One region of the Pleomorphochaeta caudata genome, then DNA from elsewhere that is predicted to be linked to it. Evidence: riboswitches for the same ligand, from Rfam matches in the RefSeq annotation. Region 1 holds a riboswitch; the other holds the start of a gene.
The links. Region 1 has a riboswitch for thiamine pyrophosphate ahead of cytX (putative hydroxymethylpyrimidine transporter CytX). Riboswitches for the same ligand answer to the same signal wherever they lie in the genome.
Positions count from the first base shown of each region.

Region 2: linked by a shared signal. The riboswitch ahead of ACZ5RS_RS06225 (thiamine ABC transporter substrate-binding protein) and the one ahead of cytX (putative hydroxymethylpyrimidine transporter CytX) in region 1 are both predicted to bind thiamine pyrophosphate.

Region 1 is NZ_AP042458.1:1,212,671-1,224,402, forward strand. It holds gene ACZ5RS_RS05535 (aldose 1-epimerase family protein) at 79-1,107, shown strand; gene thiD (bifunctional hydroxymethylpyrimidine kinase/phosphomethylpyrimidine kinase) at 1,151-1,930, opposite strand; gene ACZ5RS_RS05545 (HAD hydrolase-like protein) at 1,899-2,552, opposite strand; gene thiE (thiamine phosphate synthase) at 2,530-3,192, opposite strand; gene thiM (hydroxyethylthiazole kinase) at 3,179-3,988, opposite strand; gene cytX (putative hydroxymethylpyrimidine transporter CytX) at 3,978-5,138, opposite strand; TPP riboswitch at 5,181-5,285, opposite strand; gene ACZ5RS_RS05565 (class I SAM-dependent rRNA methyltransferase) at 5,348-6,565, opposite strand; gene ACZ5RS_RS05570 (HAD family hydrolase) at 6,645-7,304, shown strand; gene ACZ5RS_RS05575 (phospho-sugar mutase) at 7,294-8,982, shown strand; gene ACZ5RS_RS05580 (hypothetical protein) at 9,055-9,828, shown strand; gene ACZ5RS_RS05585 (ComEC/Rec2 family competence protein) at 10,069-11,406, shown strand; gene rsmA (16S rRNA (adenine(1518)-N(6)/adenine(1519)-N(6))-dimethyltransferase RsmA) at 11,378-11,732, shown strand, end outside.
Region 2 is NZ_AP042458.1:1,350,534-1,362,265, reverse strand. It holds gene ACZ5RS_RS06260 (glycogen synthase) at 1-792, shown strand, start outside; gene ACZ5RS_RS06255 (glucose-1-phosphate adenylyltransferase) at 789-2,081, shown strand; gene ACZ5RS_RS06250 (ATP-binding protein) at 2,126-5,398, opposite strand; gene yqeC (selenium cofactor biosynthesis protein YqeC) at 5,467-6,171, opposite strand; gene ACZ5RS_RS06240 ((deoxy)nucleoside triphosphate pyrophosphohydrolase) at 6,173-6,577, opposite strand; gene ACZ5RS_RS06235 (hypothetical protein) at 6,703-6,942, shown strand; gene ACZ5RS_RS06230 (NAD(P)H-hydrate dehydratase) at 6,977-8,452, opposite strand; TPP riboswitch at 8,511-8,600, shown strand; gene ACZ5RS_RS06225 (thiamine ABC transporter substrate-binding protein) at 8,656-9,690, shown strand; gene ACZ5RS_RS06220 (ABC transporter permease) at 9,748-11,442, shown strand; gene ACZ5RS_RS06215 (ABC transporter ATP-binding protein) at 11,457-11,732, shown strand, end outside.

The DNA.
Region 1 (11,732 bases):
AAAGAATTGTTATAAATTATAGCAATTCTTTTTTTTATGTTTGATTAATGGTGTATAATATGTGAAAGGAGTTTTTTTATGAATAATGAATTAAAATATGTTGGAAATCTTAAACAACTCTTTAATGTAAGAGAAGTTGAATTAAAAGAAGGAAAGGCTAACAATGTTAGAATTTTAGAAGTTAACAATGGATCTGGTTTATATTTTGAAATTAATGTTGATAGAGGATTTGATATTCCAATTTTAAGATATAATGGAATTAATTTTGGTTATATGGCTCCTTGTGGTAATTCTTCACCTCAATATTTTGATGATAAAGGATTAGGTTTTCTAAAAAATTTCAATGTTGGATTTTTAACTACTTGTGGATTAAAATCTGTAGGAACTCCTAGTACTTTTGAAGGTAAAGAATATGGTCTCCATGGTAATTATTCAAATACTCCAGCAGATCATTATTATTATAAATTTGATAAAGATGAGAATGGAGCATTTGTTGAGTTAAATGCCACAGTTTATGATGCAGTAATTTTTGAAGATAAATTAAAATTAGATAGAAAAATAAAATGCTATTACAAATCTAATAAATTGGTTATAGATGATGTTGTAACTAATGAAAGTTTTAATAAAGCAATTCATAATATTTTGTATCATATGAATTTAGGTTATCCTCTATTATCTGCTGATAGTAAAATGTATTTAAATTCTGAAGAGGTTATACCTAGAACAAAAAGAGCAAAAGATATTATAGATTTATATAATATTATTGAAGAACCTCAAGAGGAATATGAAGAAGCTTGCTATTATCATAAATTAAAAAGGAATAGCAACGGTGAAGCAGTTTTTGGAGTATTTAATCCAAAATTAAATACAGGAGTTGCAATCACTATTAATTGTGAAACCTTAAATAATTTAGTTGAATGGAAATTAATGAAAACCAGAGATTATGTTTTAGGTTTAGAACCAACTAATAATTTGATTGATGGGTTAGAGGATTTAGCTTCTAAGAATTTATTAAAATATTTAGAACCTGATGAGAAAATTAAATATCATATTGAAGTACAAGCAATAAGTGAGTATACACAGTATGATGAAATCTTTAATAAATAAAATTTATATTAACCATCCAAATTGGATGGTTAAATTTTAATATCTAACAAGGTATATTATGATATAGAGGACCTCTACCATGTCCAATGTTTAAATTATATTCTATTGCTTTTGTTAAATATTCTTTTGATTTTTTAACCGCTTCATTGATTGTTAGTCCCTTTGCTAAGTTAGAAGCGATAGAGGATGATAAAGTACACCCTGTCCCGTGGGTATTTAAATTATTAATTAATGGGGCTTCAAACCATCCTTGATAATTTTCACTAATTAGAAAATCTGAGGCCATAGTATCTAAATGTCCACCTTTAATTAGAAAAGGTACTTTATATTTTTCAAATAAAATAATACCTGCCTTTTCCATATCTTCTTTTGAGTTTATTATTAATCCAGATAGAATTTTTGTTTCAAATAGATTTGGAGTTATTAGAGTTGCTATAGGGAAAAGATATTCACTCAATGTCTCAATAGCAGATTCATCAATTAGTTTTCCATTGCTAGTTGCAATCATAACTGGATCTAATACAATATTTTTTGCTTTATAGAAATCTAATTTTTCTCTAATAATTTTTATAATTTCACTATTTGATACCATTCCAATCTTTATTGCATCAGGAAATATATCGGTAAAAATAGCATCTAATTGGGCTGCTACTATATTTTTCTCTATTGATTGAATTGCATTAACCCCTAACGTATTTTGTGCTGTAATTGCAGTTATAACACTCATAGCATAAACTCCATGAGCAAACATAGTTTTAATATCTGCTTGTATACCAGCGCCTCCACTAGAGTCACTTCCAGCAATTGTTAATACTTTCTTCATTTAACTCTCCAATTGAATTAATACAAAGATCACAAATTTTCTCATAATCTTTTGATTCGTTATTATTTAAAATTCCAATAGTTTTTAAATTTAATTTTTTAGCACTTTTTAAAGAATGAATTGCATCATCAATTACTAAAGTATTTATGTATTCTAGATTATAGTTTTTTATAATTTTTTCAAAAAATAGAGTGTTTGCTTTTGAAGTATTATATTCACTTTCAGTGATTATAGAATCAAAATATGAATCTATATCATTTTTTATAAAACATTCTTTTAGTAATTCTTTTCTACTTGCACTTGCAACTAAAAGTGAATAGTTTTTTTCTTTTAACTCTTTTAATAATTCTTTTGTTCCATTAAATAATTCAACTTCGTTAATATAGTTGTATTTTAATTTATCTTGCAGAATTGAATTAATTTCATCAAAAGATTCTTTAAGTTTATATTTCTCTTTTATGTAGTAAATTCCTTCATCAAAACTCATAGTCCAAAGCATATCATGTAGGTTTTTTTCTACATTTATTTTTTTATTTAATAAGAAATTTAATACTAAATTATCCCAAACCCATAAAGAGTTAAGAATAGTTCCATCTGCATCAAAAATTATGGTTTTCTTCATAAAAGCTGGTTCTCCTTATTATTTTTTTCAAATTTTCCGCTGCTGTTTTTATATCATCTTTAGCAAAAATAGCACTTATTATAGATACTCCATTGATGTTTGTATTAGATAGGAGAGGAATATTATTTTCATTTATTCCTCCAATAGCTACAACAGGAATATCAACATTTCTTGTTATTTCTTTAAGGATTGAAATATTTAAATTTTGTGCATCATTTTTTGAAGAAGTTGGAAAAATTGCTCCAACACCTAAATAATGAGCTCTCATGTTTTTTGCTTCAATAGCTTGTTCAATGTTTTGTGCTGATATTCCCAAAATCATTGACTTTGGTATGCTTGATTCAATTAAATATTTTCTAAGATCTTGCTGTCCTAAATGAATCCCATCAGCATTACTTTCTATAGCTATAGATAAATCATCATTTACAATTAGAGGGATATTATTTCTGTAACATAGAGGCTTAATGTTACAGACTTCTTTTATGAAATCTCTTTTAGATAAATTCTTTTCCCTAACTTGGATCATAGTTGCTCCACCAGCTATAGCTTGTTCAACTATATCATAAATACTTTGGTCTTTTTTTAACCAGCTTCTATCTGTAATTGCATATAGTTCTAATTGGTTTTTATCGAATTTCATATTTTATATTCTCTTTTATTTTTTGTGTATCTATTTTATTGATGGAATCTATCAATAAAGTTCTATATGATGCATTTCCTTGATATGGTTGCATTAATTTATATGCAATCTCTCCTGCAATATTCATTTGAGATATAGCACTAAGGGTTGCACTAAAATAATTTGTATTTGATGCAACATGAGCTGCTATTAAACTAGTTAGCATACACCCAGCTCCAGTTATATTAGCCATCATTTGATTGCCATTATATAAAAGGGCACATTTTTCACTATCACAAATAACATCAATTTTACCGCTTATAGCAATTATTGCTTTTGTTTCTTTACTTAGTTTTTTTGCCATATCTATAATTGCTTCTTGGTTTTCTAATGAGATACTATCTGTTTCTTGAGCATCAACACCTCTAGTAGAGTTTTGATTTAGAGCTATGCTTTTTATTTCACTAATATTTCCCCTTATAACAGCAATTTGAGCTGTTTTAAGGAGTTTATCGATGCATTCATTTCTAAAAGATGAAGCCCCAACACCTACTGGATCTAATATAATAGGAATATTATTTTTATTTGCAGTTTTTGCTGAGATAAGCATGCTTTCAAAAGTTCTTTCGTTTGCTGTACCAATATTTAAATAAAGAGCGTTAGAAATTTTAGTTATTTGTTCGGCTTCTTTAATACTGTCCGCCATGATAGGGGATGCATTAGCAGCTAATAAGATATTTGCAACATCATTTACTGTTACGTAATTGGTTATACAATGTACTAGAGGTTTTACTTTATCTATATTATTAATTATCATTTTTTAATCCTTTTTTAAGTAGAGTGTTATAAATAATCACTAATAAAGAAGTAATTATTATTGTTGGTATTGAAATTCCTAAGAAGAAATCAGAAGTGAGAAATAATCTATATAATATAAAGCCAATTATAAAAATTATTATATTGGAGTAGTTGATTTGTTCTTTTTGAACATCTTTTTTGAATAAGAAATAATCAGTAATTTGTATTGCTGCCATTGGTACAAAAACAGAACTGATAAGATACAAGAAGGATTCTAAAGAATTTTGATTCCAAAATAATGAAATAATTAGGCCAATCAAAACACAAATTATAGAAACTTTTTTTTCATTAAAATTAAATACTGAAAAACTAACACCGCATGAAAAGGCATCTAAAAATGTAGTTGTTATTGTAGATAAAACAATTATTAATATTCCAATTATTCCCATATTAGAATTAAGCAGAATTAGTGCAAAATTACTTTCTTTGGCAAAAATAGCACAGCCTAAACCTATTATATACATCCAAGAACTTGCAAAAAAATAAGTTACTGAGCTTAAAAGAGGAATCTTTTTATTACTAGTTTTACTATTAGTATAATCACCAATTAAAGGTAGCCAAGAAAGTGGCATAGCTATAGCTAATTCTAAAGCACTAAAAAAGCTTAAGGTTGAATCGTCAGCAGATGAGCTTTGTCCTTTAAAAATGGTTTTACTTATTATTATAGATAATATAAATAATAAAGAGATAATTATAATTGGAAAAATTTTTAATTCTTTGAATTTTACTATCAACCAAAGAATGATTAATAGTGCTATAATAATAGACCAAATTCTTATTGAAATATTTGGTAGCAAGATATTTGCGGCTTGAGAGCCAGAGAATATCATAACGGCAGTCCATCCAATTAATTGGATTCCATTAAGTGAGGCAAAAAAGGCTCCTCCTGCTTTGCCAAAAGACCTAGCAGTGCTTTTCATAGTAGAAAGTTTAGTATTTGTACTTATAATTCCAACTAGATACATAAGAAGGCATCCAATAATATGCCCTAAGATAATTACAATTATTCCTGTCTTTAATCCTAAAGGAGCGAATAATGTACCTGTGAGAATTTCAGCAATTGAAATTGCTGCTCCAAACCAAATTAAAATTGCGTTTAGATAATTCATAAAGAAAACATCCTTCGAACCAATATCCTGATATTTTAGAAAGATGTCATATATGAAACTCCCTCCGCTGGTATTATCCAGATCAGGTTAAGGGTCGAAGTTGATTACTTCCTCTCAGCTTGCTTACAAGCTCCCCTGGTTCTAATTAATTATATAAAAATACTAGCATTAATTTTAAATGCTGTAAATTGCTATAGAGCTATTAAATATTATTTAATAACTCTAAAAATAAATCCACAAAGGTAATTACTTTCTGGGAAAGAAATTCTAACTGGATGATCACTTGCTGCACTAAGTGTCTCTAGGATTTGAATTTCATAATTATTATCAATAGCAGCCCAAGATAGAATAGTTCTAAAGGTTTCTAAATCAATTGCACTTGAACAAGAAAAAGAAGCAATAATACCATTGTTCTTAATTTTTTTCATTGCCATTCTATTTAAATCTTTATAAGCTCTTGAAGCATTATCCACTTGGCTTCTTTTCTTTGCAAGTTTTGGAGGATCTAGAACCATTAAATCATAATAATCTTCTTTAATTTCTCTCATTTCTTCAAAAATATTACAGACTTTAGTTTCTACTTTTTCTCTTGTGCCTTCTGCAAATTTATTGTTGTTAATATTAATATGTATATTTTTTAACAAAGATTTTAGTGCAAAATTAGAAGAATCTAATGCATCAACATGTTTAGCGCCAGCTTTTAGAGCATGTAAGGTAAATCCACCAGTATAAGAGCAACCATCTAAAATAATTTTATTATCACAATACTTTTCGATTTTTACTCTGTTATCTCTTTGGTCACAAAAGAATCCACTTTTCTGACCTGTTCCAGGAATAATTTCATAATCAATGCCTTCTTCAGTAAATTGGATTGGTTCAAATTTTGTCTTAGGAGTAAAATATCCATCTTCATTATAGAAAAAAGTTTCTTCTTTGAGTTTCTCAAGACCACAGAAATTTTTATCAGTATTTAAAATGATGAGACTAGGTTTTAACTGTTCAAAAAGTGTTTTTGCAACAATATCTTTTATGGCATAAGCAGATCTAGAGCTAATAATTACTCTGATAAATCCATTATAATAGTCTGCAACAATTCCTGGGATAAAATCGGCTTCAGAAAAGATTAGCCTATAAGCATTTGTATCTGCTTTTTTAATTAAATCTGCTCTTCTATTGATTGCTTCGATTATTTTATTTTCCCACCAAATATCATCTATTATTTCATCGATTTTCCAACTTAAAAGATGAATTGGAGTATTAGATAATTTATCATAATATCCATAACCGATAAAGCTGTTATTATAATCTACAACTTTACAAATACAAGGAGATGTTGCATCTACTTTATAAATTGCACCTGAAAAAACCCAAGGGTGATGGTTTTTAATTTGTTTTTCTTTACCCTTTTTTATACTGATCGTATTCATGTTTCAAAGAATAGAGTTTTTTTATATAATTGTCAAAACAATAGTTGATTAAATAAATGTAGTTGTTAATAATTACAATATGAAAAAACAACCAATAAGAGCAGTATTATTTGATTTGGATGGAACTTTATTATATACACTTGGCGATATTAAAGCTTCTGTGAATGTTCCATTAGTTAATAGAGGTTTAGAACCAATAACTATTGAAGAATGTAGAGAAATAGTTGGACACGGTTTAAGAAATGCAATTGAAACTAGTTTTATAAGAAGAGGCTATGAAGCTGATGAAAAAGAACTTGATCAAGCTTTAATAGAATTACAAACCTATTATAAGGCAAATCCTACAAAATATTGTAAACCTTATGATAAAATTAACGATACTTTAAAGAAAATTAATATTCCTTTTGGGATTTTCTCAAATAAAGATGATAAAATAGTAAAACAAATAGTCCCTGTTGTTTTTCCAGGAATAAAATTTGATTTTGTTTGTGGTGCAAAAGACGGCATTTTAAAACCTAATGGTTCTAGAGTTATTGAATTTAGTAACCAAGTTGGTATTGATGTAAGTCAAATGTTATATGTTGGGGACAGTGAAGTTGATTATAAGACAGCTGTAGATGCAAAATCTCAAGTTCTATTAGTAACTTGGGGTTATCGAGATAAAGAAGAATTAGTTAAATTTGAAGTTCCAACAGTAGATAGTGTTGAAGATTTATGGAGGTTTATCAATGCAAATTAATAAAGAAGAAATAATTAAAAAAGCTAAAGATTATATTAGTGCTGAAAGAAATGATGTTTTTAGAAAAGAAGTTGAAATAGCTTTAGAAAATGAAAATTTTGATGATTTGTATGACAGATTTTATACCACTTTAGCCTTTGGTACTGCTGGTATGAGAGGTGTTATCGGTGGTGGAACAAATAGAATTAATACCTTTATGGTAAAAAAAGTTTCACAAGGCCTAGCTTCTTATTTGGTTTCAGAAATAAATAAACCTTCAATAGTAATAGCTTTTGATTCAAGAAATTATAGTAGTGAATTTGCAAAAGCAGCAGCATTAGTTTTAGCAGCTAATAAAGTAAAAGTATTTCTTTATGATAGTTTAAGACCTGTTCCAATGTTATCTTTTGCACTTAGACATTTAAAAGCAAGTGCAGGAATTGTAATCACTGCTTCTCATAATCCAAGTAAATATAATGGTTATAAAGTATATTGGTCTGATGGAGGACAAGTAACACCTCCACATGATATTAAAATAGCTGAATTAGCTAATAGTGTATTACCAAATAATATTAAAGAAACTTCAGAAAAAGAAGCAAGAGATAATTCTTATTTAGTAAGTGTCGAAAAAAGTGTTGATGAAGCTTATTATGATATGGTTATTTCATCTATTAGAAGAAAAGAATTATTTAAAGAAACAAATATAACAGTAGCATATACTCCTTTACATGGTTCAGGAAATATCCCAGTAAGACATATGCTAAGTAAATTAGGTATTAATACGGTTGTTGTAAAAGAACAAGAAGAACCTGATGGAAATTTCCCAACAGTTAAACTTCCTAATCCTGAAAGTGCTCAAGCTATGGAAAAAGTAATTGAATTAGCTAAAAAAGAAAAAGCAGATATAGTTTTAGGTACTGACCCTGATGCAGATAGACTAGGTATTGCTATCCCTAAAAATAAAGAAAAGGATGAATATCAATTATTAAGTGGAAACCAAATTGCTACATTATTATGTGATTATTTATTAGAAACAAGTAAAGAACAAAATAGAAGTGGAATTCCTTTTGTTGCAAAGAGTCTAGTAACAACTGATTTAGTTAAAAAGATTACAGAAGCTAATGGTGGTATTTCAAAAGATGTATTAACTGGATTTAAATATATTGCAGAACAAATCAAAAACTTAGAAGAAGATAAAGAAAAATATTTCTTATTTGGTTGTGAAGAAAGTTATGGCTATTTAAGTGTTCCTCAAGTTAGAGATAAAGATGCAGTATCAACTAGTGTTTTAGCTGTTGAGATGATGTGCTATTTAGCAAGTAAGAATATTACTTTACAAGAAAGACTTGATTCTATATATGAAAAATATGGTTATAGTACTGAAGTAGTTTTCTCAAGAGACTATGAGGGTGCAAGTGGAAAAATTGAAATGGATAATATCATGAAATCTTTCCATCATTTAGAAGTCGGAGATATTCTAGTTGATAGAAAAATTTCTGAAATTCAAGACTTAATGAAAGACGGTAATGATTTTCCTAAATCAAATGTAGTAATTATAAAGTTTGAGTCTGGAGAGAAATTAGTTGTAAGACCTAGTGGTACAGAGCCAAAAATTAAGTATTATGTATTCTTAACTGGAGAAAGAAAAAGTTTAACTGAAAAACTTCCAAAAATCATTGAAGAGTTTAAAGCGTTTTAAATATGTAGATTTTATGATTTAACTTTAATTATTGCATCTATTACGTTATTATATAGTTGTTGGAGGTACACTGTGGTTTACTTATATTATATAAAAAGTTTGAAATCTATCCTTTTGAATCCTTTTTATAAGAATAAAAATATTGGGGATTTAAATAGTGAAGAACCTATAACAATCTTAAGTGCCAATACAATCACAAAAGATGATAACGAATATATTACTCAAGTTTGCTTTGAAGAAATAGATCAAAGTGTTAATTTATGGATTCAAGAAAAGAGATATTATTTAAGATTATTAGCTTCAACCTTTGCTTTTTTTATAATGTATTTTTTCTTATCTTTAGTTATTAGAGATCCTATTCCATTATTAGATGAATTTGTAGGTAGTGGAGCTTTTGCTATTTTTGCTTGGAATTTCTTTTCCAAAAGAGATAAAAAAAGTGCAATAGCTAGAAAAAAGAAGTTAGAGATTAAAAGACAAGTTAATAGTGCTAATAATAAAGAATTAGAAGTGCTTAGAAAAATTGAAGATTATATTTTTAATTTAAGTTCAAGAGATAATCTAGATATAGCGGATGCAATAACTTTAGTTGAAGGTGAAATAGTAAGTTTTCAAGTTGAAGAAGATGAAAAACAATACTTAGATGATATTTTAAGACTTTTAAAACTTAAACTTTTTGAAAACAATAAAATAGAAACTTATTATAAGAAATTACTTAAAGTTAATGAAACGAATATTAAAGATGAAGCATTAAGTTCTAGGTTGATTGAATTTGGAAAAACCAATAAATTTGATTTGTTGCTATTATATTTAATAATAGCGATAGAAAAAGATAGGGCAAAATAAAAGATAATGTAATTAGTTTTATTTATGGATATAGATAGATCTAATTACATTTTTTTTGCTCAAGAGGTTTGTAGATATTATATTTTAGTTTCGATAATTATTTTATTTTATCTCAGTTATAATAATAAAGAGCTTTTATATAAACCAATATTTTTTTTATTTATTCCATTTTTATTACTATCTATATTTAACGTTTTAGATATCTCATTTAATTATAAAATAATTATAATTTTAGTTTTTATGTTTTATTTACTAGTTGTATGTGTTAATTCAAACCATATCTTTAAAGCATCTTATGATATGAATTGTATTAATAGAATTGAAGGGTATGTAATAAAAGATCAAAGTAAAACTAAAAAAGATTTTTATTATTTTAAGATAAGGGCAGATAAAGCTTATTTAAAAGATAAGAGCTGTATTAGTGTAAAAGGGGATATCCCAATATTATTTAATAAAGACTACTCTTTGTTATTTCTAACTCCCGTTATTATAGATGTTGAATATTGCAAAGATATTGACCTCTTTAAAGCAAAACAAGTTCAAGTTTTAGAAAAAAATAATAACTTATTATATTTAGTTGATAAAATTATTTTTAGTATTAGAGATAATAGAGTTTATATATTAAAAAAAATTAAATCATATATTCATTGTCCTTTAGCTAGAATGTTATTACTTGGGCGTTGTGATCAACAAGGGTTCATTTATAAAGATTATGCATTAAAATTAGGCTGTGCTCATTTATTAGCACTATCAGGAATGCATTTATCCATAATAATATTATTTTTTTCTAAAATACTTACAAAATTTTTTCCAAAGAAAGTAGCAAAATATATTTCAATAATTTTTGTTGTTTATTTTATATATATTACAGGGCCAATTCCCAGTTTAATTAGAAGTTTTATAATGTTTATTCTTGGCTTTTTCTCAATAAAAGGAAATCTAAGAAGTGAATTAATCTTATTGCTTTCAGCCATTCTTCAAGCAATATTTTTCCCCTTTACTTTTATTAGTGCCGGCTCTTTATTTAGCTATGGGGCATTGAGCGCAATTTTTATTTATTCATCAATTTATAAAGTGAAAAACAAAATAATCTCTGCTATGATGACTACAGTTTTTGCGATTTTAGTTACATATCCACTATCAATTTCTTTAGGTGGTTCGTGGTGTATTCTATCAATTATTTTAGCTCCATTATTAACAATTTTTATAACCTTTGAGATGTTTTTAGCTATTGTTATTTTGATAAATTCTGTAATAGTTGATTTCTTTTATTATTATATTTTTAGAAATCCCCCTTCAGTTTTTAGAGCAATTTTAGAATTGGGTGAGAATTTAATTAAAGAGATAAATTATTATTTGCATGTAATATTAAACTACAATGAAAGAATTATAAGAGAAGCTTTTGTTATAGGAGAAAAAGTAGCTTTAAAACTACCGAGTTTTTTAATTAATGAAAAAGGTTATATTTTCTTTGTTGTGATAGTATTGACCACTACAGGAGTGTATTTGTATTCTAGAGTCAGTTTTAAATTTAGGAGCAAACAAAAACATGAGTTGGGATTTCCAATACGAAAGTAAAAGCGCAATAGTAGAACTGTTAGAAAGAAATGAATTAGCAATGAGTAAAAAATTTGGTCAGAATTTTTTATTATCAAAAGATGTTAGAGAAAGAATTGTTGGTTATATGAATCTATCAAAAGATATGAAAGTATGGGAAGTTGGACCAGGTATTGGGGCTATTACATCTTTAATATTAAAAAAAGATGTAGATTTAACAGCATTCGAAATAGATCATGGTTTTTGTAGATTATTGGTAAATGAAGCTTTTCAAGATGAGGGTAGATTCACACTTGTTGAAGGCGATGCTCTAAAAACTACTATAAAAAAATTTAAAGAAGATAAAT
Region 2 (11,732 bases), 140 kb from region 1:
TATGCAAAAGAAATCCAAACTAAAGAATTTGGTTGTAATTTAGATCATATACTTAAAGAACGTCAAAGTGATTTATTTGGTATAATCAATGGAATAGATTATGACGAATGGAATCCAAAAACTGATGAATTCTTTACTACCCATTATGATGACCAAGATCTTAGTGGTAAAAAAGAATTAAAAAAAGAAGTTCAAAAATTATTTAACCTTGAAGTTAATGAGAATATTCCTTTAATCAGTATGATTTCTAGATTTGCAGAACAAAAAGGTTTCTATGAACTATTAGATGGCGAAAATGCTTTAGAAACAATTGTAAAGAACGAAGATGTTCAAGTACTTATAATTGGAACTGGAGATGAGAATATACAAAACAGATTAACTGAATTAAGTGAAAAATATGATAACTTGTCAGTTAATATTATGTTTAGTAACAAATATGCACACATGGTTGAAGGAGCAAGTGACTTCTTTTTAATGCCAAGCAGGTATGAACCATGTGGATTAAATCAATTATATTCTCTACGATATGGCACCTTACCAATAGCAAGAAAGACCGGGGGATTAGCTGATTCTATATTTGATATTGGCGAATATCCCAATGAAGGTACTGGATTTTTATTTTCTCAGCTAAAAAGCCATGATATAATAGAAACAATAAGAAGAGCTTTAAACATTTATTATAATGATAAAAAGACATTAAACGACATGATAAAACGAAGTATGAACTCTGACTTTACTTGGAACAAATCTGCTTTGTCTTATCTTAAAATCTATTCAAAGGGGTTATCATGAAAAAACAGGAAGCACTAGCTATCATTCTAGGTGGAGGTAAAGGCACAAGACTTTATCCTCTAACAAAAGATAGAGCTAAGCCAGCAGTACCTTTTGCCGGTAAATATAGACTTGTTGATATTCCAATTTCAAATTGTATCAACAGTGATATTATGCAAATATATTTACTTACACAATTCAATTCTGCTTCGCTTCATAATCATATTAACAATACTTATAAATTTGATACTTTCACTCAAGGATTTGTTGAAATCTTAGCAGCAGAACAAACCTATCATAGTGAAACTTGGTATCAAGGAACAGCAGATGCAGTAAGAAAAAATTTAATCCATTTCAAAGATACAAATGCTGAATACTATCTAATCCTTTCTGGCGACCAATTATATAGCATGGATTTCCATAGTATGATTGAAAAGCATAAAGCTTCTGGTGCTGAATTAACTATTGCAGCAAAACCTATTTCCAGAGCTCAAGCTACTGGTCTTGGAATTATTGGAACAGATGAAAATGGTCAAATTACTAAATTCTTAGAAAAACCTGCTGATGATTTAGATATATCTGAATATAAAACACCTAATGCATTAATGCAAAATGAACTAGGTAAAGATGTAAATTCTACTAATGAATATTTAGCAAGCATGGGTATCTACATTTTCAACGCTAAAACAATGACTGAAGTGCTTGATAATGATTTAACTGACTTTGGTAAAGAAATTATTCCAGATGTAATAAAAACTAGAAAAGTTAATGCTTATCTATTTGATGGATTCTGGGAAGATATTGGAACAATAAAAGCTTTCTTTGATACAAACTTAAACTTAGCTTCTATGACTCCAGAATTTAATTTCTATGATGAAGATATGCCAATCTATACTCATAGAAGACATTTACCAGCAACAAAAGTTAATTTCTGTAATATAAGTAATTCACTTACAAGTGAAGGATCAATTATTACAAATGCATATATTGTTAATTCTATTATTGGTGTTAGAACAATTATAGAAAGCGGCGCTTCCCTTGATAGTGTTTATTGTATGGGTGCTGTGGCTTACGAAACTCCAGATGATAGAAAAGAAAACAATAAAAAAGGTATTCCAAATATTGGAATAGGTAGAGGCACAATTATTAAAAGAGCTATTATCGACCAAAATGCTAGAATTGGTAATGGTTGTAGAATTGGTGTTGATGATCTACCAAGAGAAGATGTAGACAAAGAAATGTATTCTATTAGGGACGGTATTATCGTTATTAGAAAAAATGCCATTATTCCCGATAATACAGTCATTTAAATATTATACATTCTGTGAGGTTGCAATTTGCAACCTCTTTTTTTTTATAAATATTTATTTAAAGTTTCTAATAAAACATCTGTTTCAATCGGTTTTTTCAAATGAGAATTAAAACCTTTTTCAATACTCTTTTGTTTATCTTTTTCAAAGACATTAGCACTTAATGCAATTATCACTATTGATTTTGAGTCTTTTCTATCCAAATCTCTAATCTGTTTAGTTGCTTCTAATCCATTTAATTCAGGCATCATAATATCCATCAATATCATATCAAATTCTTTTTCAACTGAATTAGAAAAGATTTCTACAGCTTGTTTTCCATTCTCAGCAAGAACAGTTTCTATACCTAAATTATTTAAAATAGTTTGAATTATCATAGCATTAACTTTATGATCTTCAGCAATTAATATTTTTTTATTTACGAATATTTTTTTCTTTGGAACAGTTTTTTTATTTTTATTTTGCTCTAAATACTGCTCCTCTGAAATAACTGTTAAAGGTAATTTTATTGTTACTTTTGTGCCTTTTCCTAATTCACTCTCTAAAGAAATTTTACCATCTAGTTGTTTTACTAAATTTGCACATATAGCTAAACCTAGCCCAGTACCACCTTCTGTATCACTTAATGAATTTTTCTCCCTAGTAAAAGGCTGAAATACTTTTTCAACAAACTCTTTGCTTATACCTACTCCATTATCTTCTATTGTATGAACACTAAATAAATTACCATCCTCTTCGATGTTCTCAACTGTATAAATTACTTCTCCATTAATAGGAGTATACTTAATAGCGTTATTTAAAACATTTAAAAGAATTTGGTGTAATCTTAATTTTTCTAAAACTTGATAACGATAATATTTGCCTTTTTGATTAAATACAAAATTAATATTCTTATTAGAAGCTTGAGTTTTTATAATAGTAATAATCATTTTATAAAATTTTTCAGTATCGATTGGTTCTGGATTAATCTCTACTTGACCCATTTCAATTTTGTTCATATCCAAAATATCATTCATAAGACCTAATAAATAAGTTCCAGCTTCATTTATTTTATTAAAATAATCATTATTATCAATTTTATCATTATTTATTCCGATTTCAGATAATCCTAAAATTGCACTTAATGGAGTTCTAATTTCATGGCTCATCCTAGATAAGAAATAATCTTTTGCAGTAGCTGCTTGTTTTGCTTGAACTAAAGCTTCCTTCAATACTAATTCATCTTTTATAGTAGCCAAAATCTCATGTGTAACATTTTCTTCCATAATTAAAATAAATGGACTCTCTTTTTCTGTTTTAACAAAATGACATCTTCTATATGTAACCATATTACCATGATCAGAAATCCTATAAGTAAAGCTAAAAGTATTTTTATACTTAATTTCTTTTCTAACATTTTCAATAGCAACTTTACTTAATAAATATTCTCGATCTTCAGGATGAACATATTTATCAGCAAAAGCTTCCCATTCTAATTTATAGATTCGATTAGGATTTGCCTTATTAGTAACATCAATAAGTTGAGTTTGGAGAATAGACATCTGCGAATTTAATACATTTACATAAGCTAAATAAACAAATTTTGTATTATATATTGCTTCTATAGATAAATTTAATATTTTTCTCTGTGTAATATTATATATAAAGGAGAATGCAATAATTTCTTTAGTTTTTAAATCCAAGAAAAGTTTTAAAATATTGGAAATATATAAAACAGTATTATCATTTGTAATAATTTCATATTCAAATTCTAAAACTCTCCTACCCATTTCATAATTTTCTAACAAATATTCAGGAGAAAATCTTTCATATATTAATTGTTTCCCTTCAACAATAACTCCAACTTTCAAGAAAGAATCAACCATATCTTTTATTGAAGGTCCTTTTCTGTTATTTAATTCTTTATATTCTTCAGCTACATTACAATTTATAACAATATTTCTAGAAACATTCATCTCTGCCATAGCCATTAGACCAGTTCTATTATCTAAGGTTTTCTTTCTTTCTATTTCAAACCATTTTTCTGAAGCCTTAGCATCATCTATATTTTCAACTGACACCCAAGCATTTGTAGGAATACCAAAAGTATTCTTGAAACAAGTAAAATTGATTTTAATCCAAGTATAAGCACTCTCTCTTGTAGGAAAGACTCTTATTTCACATATTACTTCATTATCTCCAGCTCTAACTTTTTCTATAGCTTGAGAAAAAGTTTTTATATCATCGTAATAAATCATATTCCTAGATATAAAAATTTCAGAAGCATTTTCAATTGGTTTACCATAAAAATAATAATCTAAAACTAAATCTGTATAACTAGTAACTCTATCATTTTCAATATCATAATCCCAAACTGAAATAGCACATTGTTTTAAAGCATTTTTAAACTTTAATTCTACAGTTTTTAACTCATTAATATCTGTAACACTAACTAGAATTTTATCTTGATTTATAGATTCATCATAAATTTTTGTACAAACTAACTTCATCCAAACAGGAGTAGGACGATTATATGCAATAGGTAAAATTATTGAACAAGATCCACTATCTCTTACAATCTTTATTGCATTTTGTATTATTCCGAAATAATCAATTGAAACTATTTTTTTTGTTCTAACAAATGCAAAAAAGTGTTCTATTTCTCTATTAGTGCCTTCTGAAAAATTATTATTAATTAATATTGCTTTATCTTGATCAGGGAAAAAATAAAATAATTTAATTCCTTCACTATCTAAGATATTTTTGTAAAAGGTATTAACAGCTATAATCTCTCTTGATTTTTTTTCTTTTTGATTAAATAACTCTGTAAATCTTGAAATAATACTATCACTAATTAATATTCCTAATAATGCAAAAAGTGAAAAAGCAATTAAAAATAGGAAATCACCATAACTTCCATATACATATTGTTTATCAATTAATTCAATAACCATAATTAGAATTACAAATAAATAATTTAAGAAAACTTTATTAATCAACATAAAATTTGAAAAAATTAAAAGCAATGCAATTTCGATTATATAAAAACCAATTGATAATACTGAGAGATGAATAGGCACAAAAACCAGTAAATAAATAAAATATATAACAAGAGTAATACTTATAAAGGTATCTTTTTTTATTTGTTTTTTTCTTGAAATTAAACAATAAACTATATAGAGAATTAACAAGCATGTAGCCATAACTATTTTGCTTGAAAAAATTGTATCAACAATGTAAGAATAACTGAAATTAACAATTTCAATAAAAATTAAGAAAATATATAAACTTTTTAAGTTAAAGATATCTTTAATTAGTCTATTTTCATTTTCTACCATATATTTATAAATACCTCTTATAAGTAATATTTTAAAGCAACTTTTATTTAATAACAAGTTTTATAATATTAAATGAAAATATTATCTTTAACTGAGCCTACTAATATTGGATATGGCGATTTTAATTGTTTTATTGATTCAACAACTTTAATATCTACTAAATCACATTGGTTAAACAATAAAACAGCCTTATGTTTTTTCTCTATTCCTTTTAATAAGCCTTCTTCATTATCAATTAACTTTTGATAATAATTACAATCAACTATCTCAGTCGAAGTTTCACCCATACAAACATTTGCTGCCATATCGCCATAGCTTGAAAGCCCAACTATAGCAATAATAGAAGTCATATCTTCTGTAATAACAGGATCTCTATCACTATGAATTTTACAAGGCAAACATCTAGCTCCATCTGCTTCAAAAATAACTACATCATATTTCTTTGTTATTATTGATAAGATTTCACTTCTTGGAGATATTGCTTTTTTAGTATTCATAATATGTTTTTCAACAAATAATACAGATTCTCCAGAATTTGGTTCATGATTAAAGAACTCACCTTCATTTAGAAATACATGATCTACTTCAAAATTGAATAATCTAGGAGTTTGAATTTTAGTAGTAGTACTTAATAATACTTTTTTACCTTTTGAACGATAGTATTTACCTAAGGCAATTAAAGTTGATGTTTTTCCACCACCTCCAGTAATTCCAATTATAGTTTTATTAGAAGCAGGTTTAATTATTTCATCAATTTTTTCACAAAGTTGCATTCTAGTTTTCCTTAAGTTTAGTTTTTAATTGTTCAATAATTTTTTTATCACTATCTGCAAATTTATAATTATCCAAATTATTTAAAGTTTCCCATTTTAATTCTGTGTGAACACTTAAATCATTATCATCTAAATCTTTTTTTAAAAATACTTGATGAGCTTTAAGAAAATAATGGGTATCTTTGTTTACAAAGTCACAAGAAGCTAATTCTTCTCCTACTTCAATATCTACATTTAATTCTTCTTTAAATTCTCTTTTTAAAGTGTCCTCAACACTTTCTCCCCATCTGTTTTTACCACCAGGGAATTCCCATTTATTGGCAATGGAGCCTTTATCAATTCTCTTTCCTATAAGAACTTTATCCTCTTTAAAGCAGATACCTGCTGTTGTAATTCTTTCTTCCATCTATTCCTCACAATAAAACCCAAGTTGGAAAAAATAGATGCAAAATGGCAACTAAAAAAATAAAAATCGCCATTTTTTTATATAATTTTCTTTTCTCTTGGTTTATGTTTAATGTTTTTTTACTTTTGAATAATATAATATTATACCACAAAGAAGATACAAACAATGCAATTGTTGGAAATAAATCTCCCAAAAATATTGGACCTGGGATATTTGGTATAAAACAATTAAATATAGTTAAGATATACCCTACAAACATTATTATAATAAATAAATATCTCTTACTTAATAAATATTCTCTCATGTTCAACAAGATAGGTAACTTAACCCCATATTCACCTGTAATTAAAAGAAGTCCTGTATAACTTAAATAGATTATAGTTAAAAACCAAACTTGCATCATGATAATTGTTTCCCTATATATTTTATCAATTCTTCACTAGAATAAAATCCCACTTTTTTTCTTGCTTTTATCCCAGCATTAATATGAATTTTAACAGCTTCTATTGCACAATCATAACAATTTAATTTTGAAGCAACTAAAGCAGCTACAGACCCCGCTAATACATCTCCACTTCCTGCAACAGCTATACTTGGATTAAATTTATAGACTATTAGAGGAATTTTATTTGGATGAACTATATAAGTAATGCTAGCTTTGCAAACTATTATAGCATTTAATTTTTTAGATAATAAATTTAAGGTATTTATAAAATCAATAGTATTATTAATTGAATAATCAACTAAAACAGAATCTGCTAAAGCTTTTAATTCTCCTAGATGTGGTGTGAAAATTAATTTATCATTATTTTGTACATTAATTTTACCCATTTTATATAAATTAGCGTAAGCTCTTATCCCATCAGCATCAATAACTGTTGGTTTATTATATTTTAAAATTTCTTTTAATAAATCTTCTCTATCTTTATCCCAACCAGGTCCTGCTAAAATTGCATCATAAGATGATAAATTCATATTATCATCTATTTTATTTACAATAATAGATGGACTTTCTACTGCAACAATTTCATAAATTTCTTTATCACAAAAAGATGTTATTAAACCACATCTACTACTAAAAGCACTTTTACTTGCAAGTCTTAAGGCTCCTGAATATTTTTTACTTCCACCAAAGATAGCTAAATGCCCTCTAGTTTTTTTATAGGCAGTTTTATCTAACTTTGGAACATTAATATGTAAATTACTATTTAAAGTAGCAACAGGATCTATTAAATCAATTACTTGCAAAGGAAAGCTTGGATTTATCTCAATAATTTTACCACAATTAATAACATTCTTTGGAAAGAAATATAAAGCTTTTAATGGGCCCATCGAAAAAGTATAATCAGCCTTAACACAAGGAGCACAAACTAAATCACTCATTCCACTAGGTACATCAACACTAAAAACTTTAGCCTTTGAAAGGTTAATTAAATCTACAATATTGATTAAATTATCTCTTAATTGACTTTTTAACCCAATACCAGTAATACCATCTATAATATAATCTGAATTTAGAATAGTACTTTTTATTAAATCTGAATCATCACTAATATTTAAAGAAAAAATATTATATGAATCTATAATCTTTTTTTGGACAGTTGTACTTTCACTAAATTTATTTGAACAATAAATTATTTTTACTTTTTCATAGCCAGCATTTAATGCACAACGAGCAATAACTAATGCATCACCACCATTATTTCCACCACCACATACAAAAACTAGTGATTGGTCTTTTAAAATATGATGTTTCATATATTCCCAAGCTTTTACTCCAGCTTGTTCCATCAAAATTAACCCAGGTTGATTATAATCTTTTTGGGCCATAGCATCAATTTTAGCAATATCTTGACTATAATATAAGTTTTTCATTCTTTAATGTTACTCTAATGATAAATACTTGACAAGAATATTTCTCATTATTACTCTAAGAAATGTCCTGGGGTGGCTATATGCCTGAGATAAAACCCGTTTACCTGATCTGGATAATACCAGCGTAGGGAGACCTCTTTATTTATCTTAATAAATTTTTATTAAATACCCTTAGGCCAAATTCAATTTGGAGGCTTTTTTATATGAAAAAGTTTTTTACAATTGTTGTGGCCTTAATTGCTACAACATCTACTCTCTTTGCCGCTGGGGCAAAAGAAACTTCTGATACTGCCGTATCAAATGAAATCACAGTTTATGCATATGATGCATTTTGTGGAGATTGGGGACCTGGTCAAAAAGTTGTTGAAGCTTTTAAAGAAAAAACAGGTATTGATGTAAATTTAGTTTCAGCTGGGGATGCTATTGAAATGTTAACAAAGGCTGAATTAGAAAAAGATAATCCTAAAGCTGATGTTATTATTGGAATTTCTGATGACATGGCAGTAAAAGCTTATAATAGTGACTTATTTGATTCTTATGATTCACCAGTTTTAAATGATATCCCTGAATTCTTACAATTCGATAAGCAAAATAGATTATTACCTTTTGATTATGGTAACTTTGCTTTTGTTTATGATAGTGAAAAGATTTCTCAAGCTGATTTACCTAAATCTTTAGAAGATTTAACTGATCCAAAATATAAAGATAAAGTATTATTAATTGATCCTAGAACTTCATCAGTTGGTCTTGGTCTTTTAATTTGGACAAGAGAACTTTTTGGTGATGATTATCTTAATTGGTGGGAAAACATGAAAGACAACGCATTAACAATTACAGAAGGTTGGTCTAGTGCTTATGGAATGTTCACAGCAGGTGAAGCTCCTATTACACTTTCTTACACTACTTCCCCTGTTTATCATGTTATGTTTGAAGATACCACAAGATACCAAGCTCTTATTTTTGATGAAGGGCATAGTGCAACTATTGAAGGTGTTGGAATTTTAAAAAGCAGTAACAAAAAAGATTTAGCAAAACAATTTGTTGATTTCTTATTAACTGATGCTCAACTTGATATTGCTAGTGCAAACTCTATGTACCCTACAAATTTAGCAACTGAATTACCAAAAGCATTTGATTGGGCTCCAAAACCTCAAATTACTTTAAGTCTTGATGCCAATGATATTGAAGATAATCTAGATACTTGGTTAAATGAATGGACAGAGGTAATGAGCAAATAAATTTTATATTAATTTACTTATTATATAATTAATGTAATATAGATATTAGAGGAAAGTATGAAAAAGAAATACATAGATAATAGAGATCTTTATGAAAAGATCATTCCATTACCTTCTCTTATTTTATTATTTTTGATTTTCTTACTTCCTCTAATTAGCACTTTATCAAAAGCATTTATCTATGATGGAAAAATCACTTTTTCACCATTTTTAGATTTAATTAAAACGCCTTATACTTTAAGGATTCTTTTATTTACAATTAATCAAGCTTTTTTCTCTACTTTACTTTCACTTATTATTGCTCTACCAGGAGCATATCTATTAGTAAATTATCAAGTCAAAGGAAGAAAATTAATATTAGCAATATGCACTATCCCTTTTGTTCTTCCGGCAATTCTAGTAATTTTAGGCTTTGTAACTTTTTATGGTAACAATGGATTTTTAAATGTTTTATTGATGAAAATATTTAATTTAGATAATCCACCACTTAAGATTCTATATTCATATAAAGCAATAATTATAGCTCATGCTTTTTACAATTTTCCAATTATTTTAGTTCTAGTAACCACTTATTGGGAAAATCTAGATTATAAACTTGAACTATCTTCTTATGTTTTTGGAGCAAGTAAGTTACAAACTTTTATATCAATTACTCTTCCTAGATTAATTTTATCAATAATATCTTCTTCCCTATTAGTATTTTTATTCTGTTTTACTAGTTTCTCAATAATTCTAGTATTGGGAGGAGGTCCTAAATATACAACAATGGAAGTTGAAATATATAGAAGAGCTCGAATCTCTATGGATTTAAATAGCGCAGCTTCCTATGCTTTAATTTCAATCATCTTTTGTTTAATTATTTTAATTATCTATAATATCTTCCAAAGAAAAACAACAACACAAGAAAATATTTATAAAAGCTTATATAAAAAAGAAAAGAAACCTGTTACTAAAATAGGACTTATTCTTAGTATTCTTTATTCAATCTTTGTAATTCTATTTGTATTGTCCCCCATTATTTCAATTATAATAAAATCTTTTCTTGCATCTAATACTAGAAGTGACCAAAGCATTTTAACCTTAAAATGGTATAAACAATTATTTGGATTAAGTAGTACCACAGGGATTATGAAATCAAGTTTTATTTCAATAATTAATTCATTAAAAATTGCTTTAACAGTTGCAATTTTATCAACTCCTATGGCTCTATCTTTAGCAATAGCTAGTAAAAGAGATCATTTTAAATCTTCTATTTTAGTAGAATTATTAGCGATGCTACCCTTAGCCGTATCGTCGGTAATAATTGGATTGGGCTATTATTTAATATCTGCAAGATTAAAAAGCTCTGGTGGGCTTTTATTAGTTATTTTAGCGCATTTAGTTATAGTATTACCATTTAATATTAGAGCTATTACACCAGAAATTAGAAAACTTCCACCATCATTAAAAAATAGTGCAATGACTTTGGGAGCAAGTGGATTTAGAGCTTTTATTGATATTGAAGTCCCACTATTAAAAAGTTCTTTAATTAGTGGAGCAATTTTTGCCTTTGCTATTAGCATGGGAGAAGTAAATGCTACCTTAATTCTATCTTCCTCTTCAATAGTTACAATTCCTGTAACAATGTATAGATTAATTGGTTCTTATAATTTTGGAGGGGCTTGTGCATTAGGTACTATATTAATAATTGTTTGTGCTATAGTATTTATTTCAAGTGAATATATGAAAAATGATAATAAGGTATATATTTAAAATTAGAGTTAAATATGGAAAATAATATAATAAAATTAAAATTAAAAAAACAATTTGAACAGTTTCTTTTAGATATAGATTTAAATCTTGAAAAAGGCCAATTAATTTCCCTACTTGGACCAAGTGGCTGTGGGAAAAGCACTACTTTACAGTTAATTACTGGACTTTTAGATAATGATGAAGGTCATATAATAATCGATAATCAAGATATCTCAAAATTAAAAGTAAATGAGAGACAAATCGCTATGGTCTTTCAAGATTATGCATTATATCCACATTTAAATGTTGAA